2 regions of the Streptomyces sp. NPDC015345 genome follow, and region 2 is predicted to be linked to the other one. Evidence: predicted binding sites of a transcription regulator. Region 2 holds the regulator's gene; the other holds the start of a gene.
The links. The regulator HspR, encoded in region 2, represses chaperone genes until heat shock. The targets are predictions, from matches to a motif close to TTGAGNNNNNNNNNCTCAA.
Positions count from the first base shown of each region.

Region 1: dnaK (molecular chaperone DnaK) is a predicted target of HspR. The motif match lies at 1,976-1,994, and genes of this name have one in related genera.

Region 1 is NZ_JBIBTX010000002.1:1,086,017-1,092,344, forward strand. It holds gene ACF062_RS11060 (hypothetical protein) at 1-227, opposite strand, end outside; gene ACF062_RS11065 (hypothetical protein) at 409-834, opposite strand; gene ACF062_RS11070 (DUF4190 domain-containing protein) at 1,010-1,288, opposite strand; gene ACF062_RS11075 (OsmC family protein) at 1,485-1,910, shown strand; gene dnaK (molecular chaperone DnaK) at 2,064-3,956, shown strand; gene narI (respiratory nitrate reductase subunit gamma) at 3,953-4,675, opposite strand; gene narJ (nitrate reductase molybdenum cofactor assembly chaperone) at 4,675-5,274, opposite strand; gene narH (nitrate reductase subunit beta) at 5,267-6,328, opposite strand, start outside.
Region 2 is NZ_JBIBTX010000005.1:292,812-299,139, forward strand. It holds gene clpB (ATP-dependent chaperone ClpB) at 1-100, opposite strand, end outside; gene ACF062_RS22615 (pyridoxamine 5'-phosphate oxidase family protein) at 253-687, shown strand; gene ACF062_RS22620 (hypothetical protein) at 827-1,186, opposite strand; gene ACF062_RS22625 (hypothetical protein) at 1,183-1,377, opposite strand; gene ACF062_RS22630 (helix-turn-helix transcriptional regulator) at 1,491-2,480, shown strand; partial or broken gene ACF062_RS22635 (LuxR C-terminal-related transcriptional regulator) at 2,678-3,355, shown strand; gene ACF062_RS22640 (hypothetical protein) at 3,377-3,895, opposite strand; gene ACF062_RS22645 (heat shock protein transcriptional repressor HspR) at 4,018-4,473, opposite strand; gene dnaJ (molecular chaperone DnaJ) at 4,477-5,667, opposite strand; gene grpE (nucleotide exchange factor GrpE) at 5,713-6,328, opposite strand, start outside.

The sequences.
Region 1 (6,328 bases), on a different contig from region 2:
GGCCAGAGCAGCACCCACCCGGCGGACACAAAGCTGTACGAGGCTGTCATGAGGTCCGGATGGTGTCCGTACGCGCTCAGTTGCGCGGGGAAGAAGAAGTCGAAGCGCAGGCGCAGCAGCATGCCGGTGAGCAGTAGCAGGGGGCCAAGGACGAGAGAGGCGCCGCCCACCCAGCGTCCCGGAAAGACAGGGCGGGGAACGGCGGTTGACGCAGTCGTGACGGTCATGGGGCAACGATGCTGCCGTGACACGTTCCGCGTCGTCGGAGCGTGGACCACACTTTCGAATCGGACCGTGGTCGTACGGGCGACGAACTCCACCACCGCCCGGTAGCTCGAACCGGCCTCGGGGAAACCGGCCGTACTGCGTGTAGAGCTTCACCCCGCGCAGCTCCACGACCTGGCGACCTCAGCGGCCCCTGTGGCGCGGCAGAGGACGGATCCGGGTGATCGTGGCGGCGACCGCCAGCCCCAGCGTGGCACCGACGGCGGCGGCGATGGTCGCTGCCCAGGCCGCGTCGAGGGAGGCGGGCAGTACGGCTCTGGTGAGCCGGCTCGTGCCCCACAGGAGTGCTACCGCGGCCAGCGCGGCCGGCCAGCGGTTCCGTACCCCTTCGACGATGTCGTCGACGACGTGGAAGAGAAGCATCATCGTCATGAGGTGGGAGCCGTTGAGCGCGTCGTCCCACCGCAGTGCGGTGAGTCCGGCTCCCAGGGCGAGCATCGACAGCCAGAGTCCCGCCAACCGCCTGACCGGCATGGGGCGGCGTCGTTCCGCGCCCCGGGGGATCCAGAAGATCCGCGTGACGCGCCGGACGACCGAGTGTTTCCGCATGGCTCGCGTCCCGCCCCCGCCGTGGCCGGCCGGCTCTTCCTGCCGGCACTCAGTACTTGGACACGCGAAAGGTCGCCACGGTTGCGCCGGGCCGCCGCGGTGCCGGAGCGCGACGGAGGTGGAGGCCGGCGGTGGCCTCCACCTCGCCGGGACCCGGCCGGGTGATGGGTTTCGGTCAGCCGCCGACGTACCAGCTGAACTCGCCGGACGCGGCGAGCACCATCAGGACGATGAACAGGATCACGTCGATGACGCCCAGGATGACGGCGGCCTTCGCCATGCCGCCGCTGCCGGTCCTCTGACGCAGGGCGACCGCACCGAAGATGATCGCGAGCGGTCCGAGGATGATGCTGAGAAAGAACAGTCCGACGATGCCGCAGACGAGTCCGGCCACCGCGAGGCCGTTCGTGCGGGACCCGGAAGAAGCCGCTGACGGACTTCCGTAAGCCGACATGGTCACACTCCTTGGAGGTCGCGTTCCAGTCGTGCGTGACGGGACCGCGAGTGCCCCGGAACGCGCCGCCTACTCCCGCGGACCGGCGACCGCGCCCGCTTCCGGAGCCGTCCCGTGCCCCGATCGCGCCCCGAGTGTGATCGGATGGTGGCAACGGAACCTCCGATCACGGAACCGCACTGAAGGGAACTGCATCGTGGCAACCACGCGCTCCGCGCACACGGTCTGGGAAGGCTCTCTGATGGAGGGCTCGGGCACCGTCACCTTCGACTCCTCGGGCATCGGGGAGCAGGCGGTGTCCTGGCCCGCCCGCGCCGAGCAGCCGAACGGCAAGACCAGCCCGGAGGAGCTCATCGCCGCCGCCCACTCCAGCTGCTTCTCCATGGCTCTGTCGCACGGCCTGGCCGGCGCCGGCACCCCGCCGAGCCGCCTCACCACCTCGGCCGACGTCACCTTCCAGCCGGGCACGGGCATCACCGGCATCCACCTCACGGTCGAGGGCACCGTGCCGGGCATCGACGAGGACACCTTCGTCGCCGCCGCCGAGGACGCCAAGGCCAACTGCCCGGTGAGCCAGGCGCTGACGGGTACGACGATCACGCTCACGGCCAAGCTGGCCTGACGCGACGGCGCCCACGGACGATGCCGCCGCCCCGCTCCGGGGTGGCGGCATCGTCACGTGCGGCATTGACAAGAGACCGCTCAAGTTTTGTGATGGAAGATGGAGTAGACCTGGTTACGGGGGACGTGAGCTCGCGGCGGAAGGGACTGGACCATGGCACGAGCGGTCGGGATCGATCTCGGGACGACGAACTCAGTGGTGGCCGTACTGGAGGGCGGTGAGCCCACCGTCGTCGCCAACGCGGAGGGCGCGCGCACCACCCCCTCGGTCGTCGCCTTCGCGAAGAACGGCGACGTCCTGGTGGGCGAGGTCGCCAAACGGCAGGCGGTCACCAACGTGGAGCGCACCGCACGCTCCGTCAAACGCCATATGGGCGAAGGGGGCTGGCGCTTCCCGGAGAGCGGCTCCGTGGACGGCACCCGCTACACCGCGCAGGAACTCTCCGCGCGCGTCCTGCAGAAACTCAAGCGGGACGCCGAGTCCTACCTCGGCGAGGACGTCACCGACGCGGTGGTCACCGTCCCCGCGTACTTCGACGACACGCAGCGCCAGGCCACCAAGGAGGCCGGCGAGATCGCGGGCCTCAACGTCCTGCGCATCGTCAACGAACCGACGGCGGCGGCCCTCGCGTACGGCCTGGACAAGGGCGAGGACCAGACCGTCCTCGTCTTCGACCTGGGCGGCGGCACCTTTGACGTATCGCTCCTGGAGATGGGTGAGGGTGTCATCGAGGTGAAGGCCACCAACGGCGACACCCGGCTCGGCGGCGACGACTGGGACCAGCGGATCGTCGAATACCTGGTACGGCAGTTCAAGAACGCGCACGGCGTGGACCTCGGCAAGGACAAGATGGCGGTCCAGCGGCTGCGCGAGGGCGCCGAGAAGGCGAAGATCGAGCTGTCCTCGTCGAGTGAGACGGACATCAATCTCCCCTACATCACCGCATCCTCGGAAGGCCCCCTGCACCTGGCCGAGAAGCTGACGCGGGCCCAGTTCCAGGAGCTGACGTCCGACCTGCTCGACCGCTGCAAGGAACCCTTCCACCAGGCCGTCAAGGACGCGGGCGTCAAGCTGTCTGCCATCGACCACGTGATCCTGGTGGGCGGCTCGACCCGGATGCCCGCGGTGACCGAGCTGGTCAGGGAACTCACCGGCAAGGACCCCCACAAGGGCGTCAACCCGGACGAGGTGGTGGCGCTCGGCGCGGCCCTCCAGGCCGGTGTCATCCGCGGCGACGTCAAGGACGTGCTGCTGCTCGACGTGACCCCGCTCTCCCTCGGCATCGAGACCAAGGGCGGCATCATGACCAAGCTGATCGAGCGCAACACCACGATTCCCACCCGGCGTTCGGAGACGTTCTCCACCGCCGAGGACAACCAGCCCTCGGTCGGCATCCAGGTCTTCCAGGGCGAGCGGGAGATCGCCGCGTACAACAAGAAGCTCGGCGTCTTCGACCTGACCGGGCTGCCGCCGGCCCCGCGCGGTGTCCCCAAGATCGAGGTCACCTTCGACATCGACGCCAACGGGATCATGCACGTCTCGGCGAAGGACGAGGCGACCGGCCGCGAGCAGCGCATGACCGTCACCGGCGGCTCCGCGCTGCCCAAGGACGACATCAACCGCATGGTCCAGGAGGCCGAGCAGCACGCGGAGGAGGACCGCAGGCGGCGCGAGGCGGCCGAGACCCGCAACCAGGCCGAGCAGCTCGTCTACCAGACGGAGCGGTTCCTGCGGGACAGCGGCGACGGCGGTGACAGTGGTGGCGCCCGGATTCCCGCGGAGACCAGGGCCGAAGTGGAGGCCGCCGTCGCCGAGGTGAAGGGCCTCCTCAAGGACCGCCCCGACGACACGGCGGCCCTGCGCGCCGGCACCGAGAAGCTGGCGACGGTCAGCCAGAAGATGGGCCAGGCGATGTACGCGGCCTCAGGCGGCGACGCACAGCAAGGGGCGGCCACGGCATCCACCACCGAGGAGGGCGTGGTGGACGCCGAGATCGTGGACGAGGACGACAAGGGCAAGGAGGGGGGCCGGAGCGAGACGCCCTAGGGCCTCGTCCGTTCCCAGCCGCGCCGCTCCGGCCGCGCCCCGATCCGCTCCGGGTCCCGGGCGCGGTAGACCACGTAGGGCCGGAAGAGGTACTGGAGCGGCGCGCTGAACATGTGGATCAGGCGGGTGAACGGCACCAGGGCGAAGAGCACCATCCCGACCACCGCGTGGATCTCGTACATCAGGGGCACGCCCGTCATCGCGTCGATGTCGGGCCGGAGCGTGAAGAGGCTGCGGGCCCAAGGGGCGATGGAATCACGGTAGTTGTAGCCGTCGCCGGAGGTGTGCATCAGCTTGGCGACCATGCCGAGCACGATCGCCGCGAACAGCACCAGGTACATGAGCTTGTCGTTCGCGGTCGTCGCCCGGAACACCGGGGTGTTGGTCCGCCGCCGGTAGAGCAGCAGCAGGATGCCGAGGACGAGCAGGACGCCGGCCGCGGTGCCGCCGTACAGCGAGAACAGGTGGTACGTGTGCTCGCTGACGCCCACCTTGTCCGTCCACGACTCGGGGAGGAACAGGCCCACCAGGTGGCCGACGAGCACGAAGAGGATCCCGTAGTGGAACATCGGCGAGGCGATGTTCAGGAGCTTGGACTCGTAGACCTGCGAGGAGCGGGTCGTCCAGCCGAACTTGTCGTAGCGGTAGCGCCAGATGGTGCCCGCGACGAGCAGGACGAAGGCGATGTAGGGAAGGGCGCCCCACAGCAGCGTTTTCATCAGTGCTCCCCGATGAGTGCGGAGGATGAGGAGGAGGTGAAGGCCGCGAACGGTACGAGGCCCACGTCCTCGCGTGGCGGCCCCGAACGGGCCAGCGCGAGCGCCTCCGCGCGGTCCTTGGGGGTGGGGCCCGGAAGGCTCGCGCACACCGCCTCCAGCACGCCCGCGTACGGCGTGCCGTGCTCGCGCAGCGCGAGCCGCAGCAGCTCCAGGCCGCTGCGGTGCTCCAGCAGCAGCACGGGCCCCGCCCGCGCCGAGAACTCAAGGACCGCGGGCAGGAAGTCCGGCAGCTCCTCGCCGGTGAACTCCAGGCCGTGCTCGCGGTAGACCTCCTTGAAGCGGACCAGGGCCATGCCGCGCCGCCGGGTGTCGCCGTCCCGCCACCAGCTCAGGTACAGGCTGTGCCGGTTCTTGAAGTCGAAGACCCGTACGTAGTGCGCCGCCAGCTCCTGGGGCGCGGTGGTCGTGGCGTACGCCAGGAAGTCGCCGAGCTGCGGGGGAGCGGCGGCGCGCAGCAGGGGCAGCCGCTCGTGGAACTCGTCGTCGGGATAGCCGAGGCAGAGCGCCGCGGCCTGGTGGAGGGCGGCGTGCTCAGTCACTGTCGTCCTCCTTGGCCGCGTTGGCCTTCTCGGCCGCGCTCGGCTGTTCGTCGGCGGTCTGGCGGGCCCGCAGCGTGTGGAAGTTCTCCAGGGTGACCAGCGGCAGGTTCCGGCGGCTGCCGGAGTCCTGGCCGAACGGGCCGTCGCCACCCATTCCCGGACCGTCCTGGTGATCGAGGCTGCACGTGTCGGGGACCGCCGACTCCTCCAGGCGCCGCGCGTCGCCGACCGCGGCGGTCGGGATGACGTACCGGTCCTCGTACTTGGCGATGGCCAGCAGGCGGTACATCTCCTCGATCTGCGGACCGGACATCCCGACCGAGCGCGCCACGTCACCGTCCGGCGTGTCACCGAGGTTGATGGCCCGCATGTGCGCCCGCATCGCGGCCAGTTTCTCCAGGCTGGACCGCACCGGGCCGACGTCCCCGGCGGTGAAGATCTCCGCGAGGTATTCGAGGGGGATGCGCAGGGTGTCGATGGCGCCGAAGAGGTTCGCCGCGTCCTCGCCGTCGTGCCCGGTCTCCGTCAGCGCGTCCACCACCGGGGACAGCGGCGGGATGTACCAGACCATCGGCATCGTGCGGTACTCCGGATGCAGCGGGAGCGCCACCTTGTATGTGCTGATCAGGGCGTGTACGGGAGAGCGGCGTGCCGCCTCGACCCAGTCGTGGGAGATGCCGGCCCGCTCGGCCTCGCGGCGCACCTCGGGGTCGGCTGGATCCAGGAAGACGTCCAACTGAGCCTGATACAGCTTGTGTTCGTCCGGCTCGGAGGCCGCCGCCGTCACCTTGTCGGCGTCGTACAGGATCACCCCGAGGTAGCGCAGGCGGCCCACGCACGTCTCCGAGCAGACGGTGGGCAGGCCCACCTCGACGCGCGGGTAGCACATCGTGCACTTCTCGGCCTTGCCGGTGCGGTGGTTGAAGTAGACCTTCTTGTACGGGCAGCCGGTCACGCACTTGCGCCAGCCCCGGCAGTGGTCCTGGTCGACGAGGACGATGCCGTCCTCCTCGCGCTTGTACATCGCCCCCGACGGGCAGGACGCCACGCACGA
Region 2 (6,328 bases):
GCAGATGCGCGGGCGTCAGGTCGGGGTGCCCGTCCTGCACGGCCCGGTCACCGGCCGCGTTGATGGCGGCGCGGCTCCTGTTCGTCAGCTCTGCGTCCACGTGCGCTCGTCCTCCTTACGGGTTCCCATGAACCACGGGTTCCAGGTTCCGGTGGGTTCAGACCCTTGACTCTGACCTGATCAACCTACACAAAGTTGAGTCTATTCCACTCAAGGGAGAACCCGGAAGACGGGGCGGCTATGTTCCGGTCCATGAGCCCGAACGCATCCGCCCGGATCGACATACGCAAGCCGCCCGAGCCCTACCTCAGCTTCTGGCGTGAACGGCACCTGTGCACCTTGACGACGCTGCGGCCCGACGGGACGCCGCACGTGGTGCCGGTCGGCGTGACGTACGACCCGCAGGCGGGTGTCGCCCGCGTCCTCGCGCGCGGGACCAGCCGGAAGGTCGCGCACGTCCTGGCGGCGGCAGGCGACCCGGACGGCCCGGGGGCGCGGGTGGCGGTGTGCCAGTTCGCGGGGCGGCGCTGGGCGACGCTGGAGGGCCGCGCGACGGTCAGGACCGAGCCGGCGCTGATCGAGGAGGCGGAGCTGCGCTACGAGGAGCGCTACGAGCGGCGTCCGTCGCCCAACCCGGAGCGGGTCCTGATCGAGATCGAGGTGACGCGGGCCCTCGGGAAGGTGTGAGGGGCGCAGGGGACTCACGGGGCGTGCGGGGCATGCCGGGCGCGCGGACACGCCACAGCGGCGCCACCGTGTTCAGGTCCACGGTGGCGCCGCTGCTGGGGGAAGTGCCCGCGCGATTTACAACGACGGGGGAATCGCGTCAGGCACTGCGGGGGGTGGCTGTGGCGTTGTCCGGGGCGCCCGCCATCGCGCCCGGGTCCTGCTGTTCATGCTCTCCGACGAGCTGGTGGTCGCGCCGGTCGAGATTGACGAAGACCATCCCGTACCGAACGGCGCACCGCACGGGCTGCGGCGCGCCTCGCGGCCGCCGAAGGCACCGGTAGGCCCGGATCTCCTCCTCGTCGTCACGGGTGACGACGATCGGCTCACCGAGCAGGGTCACCATCAACGAGTCACCGCGGTGGGGGATCGCGGTCACGAGGTCGATGAAGTGCCAACCGGAGCGGTAGGCGGTGGCCATCTCCCGGCGGAAGGTCCGGTCGTCAGGAGGGGTGCTCATGCCTCGCCACCCTTCGGCAGGACATTCCATGACAGGTCCGACTGGGGAGCGGCTGTCGCCGATCCGCCGGCCGGCACGCTGTTCCAGGAGAGATCCAGAGTGGTCACCGCGCCCAGGGCCAGCCCGACGGAGAAGGTGGTGACAAGCACCGAGCGAAGCATGCGCTTAAACATGGTCGGCTTCGTCCTCACTTGGTAGGTTCCTCTCCCCCGGCTCAACAAGACGATGTCTCAATCGAGCACGTCAAAGCCACAGGGTCGATGCATCATGTTCCTGCACGTTCAGGACCCTGGGGGGTGGAGATTTGCTCACAAGAGACGCCAAACCGACACATCCTCACCCCGCGACCCCACTTTGTGACGAGGGTGCGAGGCTTTACGCCAGCGCACTGAGCAACGGCCGTCTGGCACGGTCCGAGGCCGAGAACGCGCCCTGCCTCCTGGAGTCGAGCCTGTTGCGCCCGGACCCGGACGACGGCGCCTGGTTCCGCCCGATCTCCCCGTCCGCCGCGCTCGCCCAGCGGATCAACCCCATCGAACGGGAGATTCAGGACCGGCGGCGACTCGCCGTGCAGCTCACCGACCTCTTCGAGCCATTTATGGCCATCACGGCCCGGACCGAGCCGACAGCGCACTCGATCACCGTGCTGGAGGACGTCGAGCACATCGACGCCGCGATCGAACGAGCCACGTCCGAATGCCGCTTCGAGATACTCACCGCCCAGCCGGGCGGCGGCCGCAGCGAGGACTCCCTCACCGTGGCGCTACAGCGCGGCCAGACCGTACTCGAACGCGGCATCACCATGCGCACTCTCTACCAGCACACCGTCCGGCACAGTCAGGGCACTCTCGCGTACGCGGCGCGCATGGCCAAGGGCAACGTGCACATCAGGACCCTGGAAGAGCTGATCGACCGACTGATGATCTTCGATCGCACGGTCGCGCTCATCCCCGCCAGGGAGGACCGCCAAGTCGCCCTGGAACTGCGCCATCCCGGCATCGTCGAGTACCTCGCCAAGGTTTTCGAGCACCAGTGGAGCAGAGCGACGCCGCTGCTCGACGAGGTGCCGTACGCACCCTCCACCGACGGAATCACCGGCGTCCAGCGCTCCATCGCCAGGCTCCTCATCGAGGGCCACGTCGACGAGGCCATCGCGCGCCGCCTCGGCATGAACGTCCGCACCTGCCGTGCCCACATCGCCAAGATCGCCGCCGCCCTCGGCAGCGGCAGCCGCGCCCAGCTCGGCTACCTCATCGCCCAGTCGGGAATCCTCGACAAGGAGCGCCCCCAGTAGCCCTCGAGGCAACCCCGGGGCGTCTCTGTACGGAAGTGGACACTTCAATCAGAGCCCCGCACTCCTCCCCCGCGTCCTCTGCATAGAATCGCGGCGCTTCAACCGAGCGGGAGGGAGCACATATGAACACGGAGCACGTGCCACAGGGAGTGGAGGAACTCCGCGAGACAGGTTCAGCCGCACACCCGCGCGCCCTCCGCACCGGCCGGATCCCCACCGCCCCCGCCATCACCGTCCTCGACGGCCTCGACCGGATCAACGCGGCCATCGACCGCGCCATGGACGACGTCACGGAGGAGTTCCTCGCCATCCAGCCCGGCGGCACCCGCCCGCCCGAGACCCTGGCCGAGGCCTTCCCGCGCGACCAGGCGGTCCTCAGCCGGGGCTGCCGGATGCGGACCCTCTACCAGCACACGACGCGCCATTCCCTGCCCGTGCTCGCCTACTTCGAGCAGCTCGACGGCGACGCCGAGGCCCGCACCCTGGACGAGGTCACCGACCGCCTCTTCGTCTTCGACCGGACCGTGGCCTTCATCCCGGCGAGCAAGGACCGCACCGTCGCCCTTGAGCTGCGCCACCCGGCCCTCGTGGAGTACTTCGCCACCACCTTCTGGCGGCTGTGGCGCCTGGCCACGCCCATGTGGCCGCAGGCCGCCCCGCAGGTCTCCGAGGGCGGCATCACCCCGCGTCAGCGCGCCATCGCGGGCCTGCTCGTCGAAGGCCTCACGGACGCCGAGATCGCCGACCGCCTCGGCATGAACATCCGCACGGCCCGCGTCCACATCGCCAAGCTCGCCGCCACCCTGGGCAGCGAGAGCCGGGCCCAACTCGGCTTCCTCATCGGGCAGTCGGGCATCCTCGACCGGGAGCAGTGACAGGCACGGCCGGCCGGCGCCTCACCCGTCGGCCCCCGCCCCGGTCCACTCCCTCAGCAACGCCTCCCGCTCCGCCGTCCTCGGCGTCCCCCCTTCCCGGCCGCGCCCCCACTCCGCCATCGCCGCCAGTGTCGTCAGGAGGGTGCCCGCGCCCTGGGTGAGGCGGGCGAGGAGGTCGCGCGAGAGGTCGTACTCCGTGGCGGAGTAGCCCGTCGCCGCGGCGGTGTAAGCGGTCAGTTCATGCTCGGCGCCCCGCGCGTCGGCGAGCCGCACCGTCACCGTCGGCGCCGTGTCGCCACCGCCGAGGCCGACCGTCAGGGCCATGTCCACCAGGGCGCCCACCTGCCGCTTCAGCGTCCTCACGGGGGCGCCGTCGACCGCCAGGGCGTGTACGTCCTCCCAGGGCCACATCCCTGACTGCTTGTCACCGAGGGCCAGTACGCCCTCCGGGGTCAGGCGCACGCCGGCCGCCAGACCGGACGGTTTCGCGCCCACGTACACATCGCCCTCGGCGATCCAGAACAGCCCCACCATGGCCATGGCATCCCACTTCCCTCAAGTCGCCCACCGCAACGCGCGAAGGGGCCGGGAGGTTCCCCTCCCGGCCCCGCGTACGCCATGAGTCGGCGTCATGAGTCGTGCGTCATGAATGAGGGCGGTCGCTACTGCTCCGTCGTTCTCTTCGGCCGCCAGACCACCAGCGCGCTCGCCTGCTGCACGTCCTGGTACGGGACGAGGTCGCGACGGTACGAGGCGTGCACCGCCGCTTCCCGCTGCTGCATGGCGGCGGCCGCTCCCTCCACGGCCGCGGAGAGCTCCGCGACCCGCGACTGGAGCGCCGCGACCTGGTTCTCCAGCTCGATGATGCGCTTGATGCCGGCGAGGTTGATGCCCTCCTCCTGCGACAACTGCTGCACGGTGCGCAGCAGTTCGATGTCGCGCGCGGAGTAGCGGCGGCCCCGGCCCGCGGTGCGGTCCGGGGAGACCAGGCCCAAGCGGTCGTACTGGCGCAGGGTCTGCGGGTGGAGGCCGCTCAGCTGGGCGGCCACCGAGATGACGTACACCGGCGTATCGTCGGTGAGTTGATACGGATTGCGACGACGGCCGACCCTATCCATGGGTCACGCTCCCTTCGCGGCCTGGAACAGTTCTGCCCGCGGGTCGACGCCCGCAGTCGCCTTGCGGTAGGACTCCAGTGCTTCCTTCGCCGGGTCCGACAGGGAGGTCGGGACCGACACCTCCACCGTCACCAGCAGGTCGCCCCGCGTACCGTCCTTGCGGACGGCGCCCTTGCCGCGGGCCCGCATGGTGCGGCCGTTGGGCGTGCCCGGCGGCAGCTTCAGGGTGACGGGAGGCCCGCCCAGCGTCGGGACCTTGACCTCACCGCCGAGCACCGCCTCGGGGTACGTCACCGGCACCGTGACCGTGAGGTTGTCGCCCTTGCGGCCGAAGACCGGGTGGGCGTCGACGTGCACGACCACGTACAGGTCGCCGGCCGGACCGCCCCGCTCACCGGGGGCGCCCTTGCCGCGGAGCCTGATCCGCTGGCCGTCGCTGACCCCCGCCGGGATCCGCACCTGCATGGTGCGGGACGACTTCGCGCGCCCCGAGCCGTGGCAGACCTCGCACGGGTCCTGGGCGATCAGGCCCCGGCCCTTGCAGTCCACGCACGGATCGGTCAGCGAGAAACCGCCGCCGCCGCCCCGTGAGACCTGTCCCGTGCCGACACAGGTCGGGCACACCCGCGGCGTGCCGTTCTTGTCGCCGGTGCCGGAACAGGCCTTGCAGGCGGCCTGGGAGGACATGCGCAACGGCACCGTCGCGCCGTCCACCGCCTCCGTGAAGCTCAGCGTGACCTCGGACTCGATGTCCTGGCCGCGCCTCGGCTGCGTACGCGTGCCTGTACCGGCACCCGCGCCGCCGCGGTTGAACAGGCCCCCGAAGACGTCACCGAGACCGCCCCCGAAGCCGCCGCCGGCCGCTCCGCCCCCGCCCTGGGCGCCTCCGAAGAGGTCGCCCAGGTCGAAGTTGAACGAACTGCCGCCGGCTCCGGGACCCGACCGGAATCCGCCGTTGCCGAAGAGAGCACGCGCTTCGTCGTACTCCTTGCGCTTCTTGGGGTCACCGAGGATGTCGTTCGCCTCGGAGATCTCCTTGAAGCGCTCCTCCGCCTTGGCGTTGCCCTTGTTGGCGTCCGGGTGGTTCTCGCGGGCGAGCTTCCGGTACGCCTTCTTGATCTCGGCTTCGGTGGCGTCCTTGGGGACGCCGAGGACCTTGTAGTAGTCCTTCTCGATGAAGTCCTTGGTGCTCATCCCCGACGTCCCTCCTTCCTACGTACGACAGATGCGTTGCTGACGTCAGCCCTCGTCCGGGCCACCGGTCTCCTTGTCCTTCGCCTCATCGGCGGAGGGGGAGTCGGCCTCGGCCGAGGACTCGTCGCCCTTGACCGTCTGCGCGCCGGGCTGCGGTTCGGCGACGGCCACCCGCGCGGGGCGGATGGTGCGCTCGCCGATGCGATACCCCGGCTGCAGGATCGCGACGCACGTCGTCTCGGTGACGTCCGGTGCGTAGCTGTGCATCAGGGCCTCGTGGATCGTCGGGTCGAAGGGCTCGCCCTCCTTGCCGAACTGCTGGAGGCCCATCTTGGCGACGACGGTCTCCAGCGCCTCGGCCACCGACTTGAAGCCGCCGACCAGTTCGCCGTGTTCACGGGCGCGGCCGATGTCGTCGAGGGTCGGGAGGAGCTCGGAGAGGAGGTTCGCCGAGGCGATCTCCTTCACCGTCACCTTGTCCCGCTCCACCCGGCGGCGGTAGTTCTGGTACTCGGCCTGCAGCCGCTGGAGGTCCGCCGTGCGCTCGCTGAGCGCGGTGCGCACCTGATCCAGCTGTGCGGTCAGGCCCACGTCCTGGGCGGACGTCTTGCTTTCCGCGTCCCCGGCCGGGGCCGCCGGGCCCTCCTCGGAGGAGGGCTCG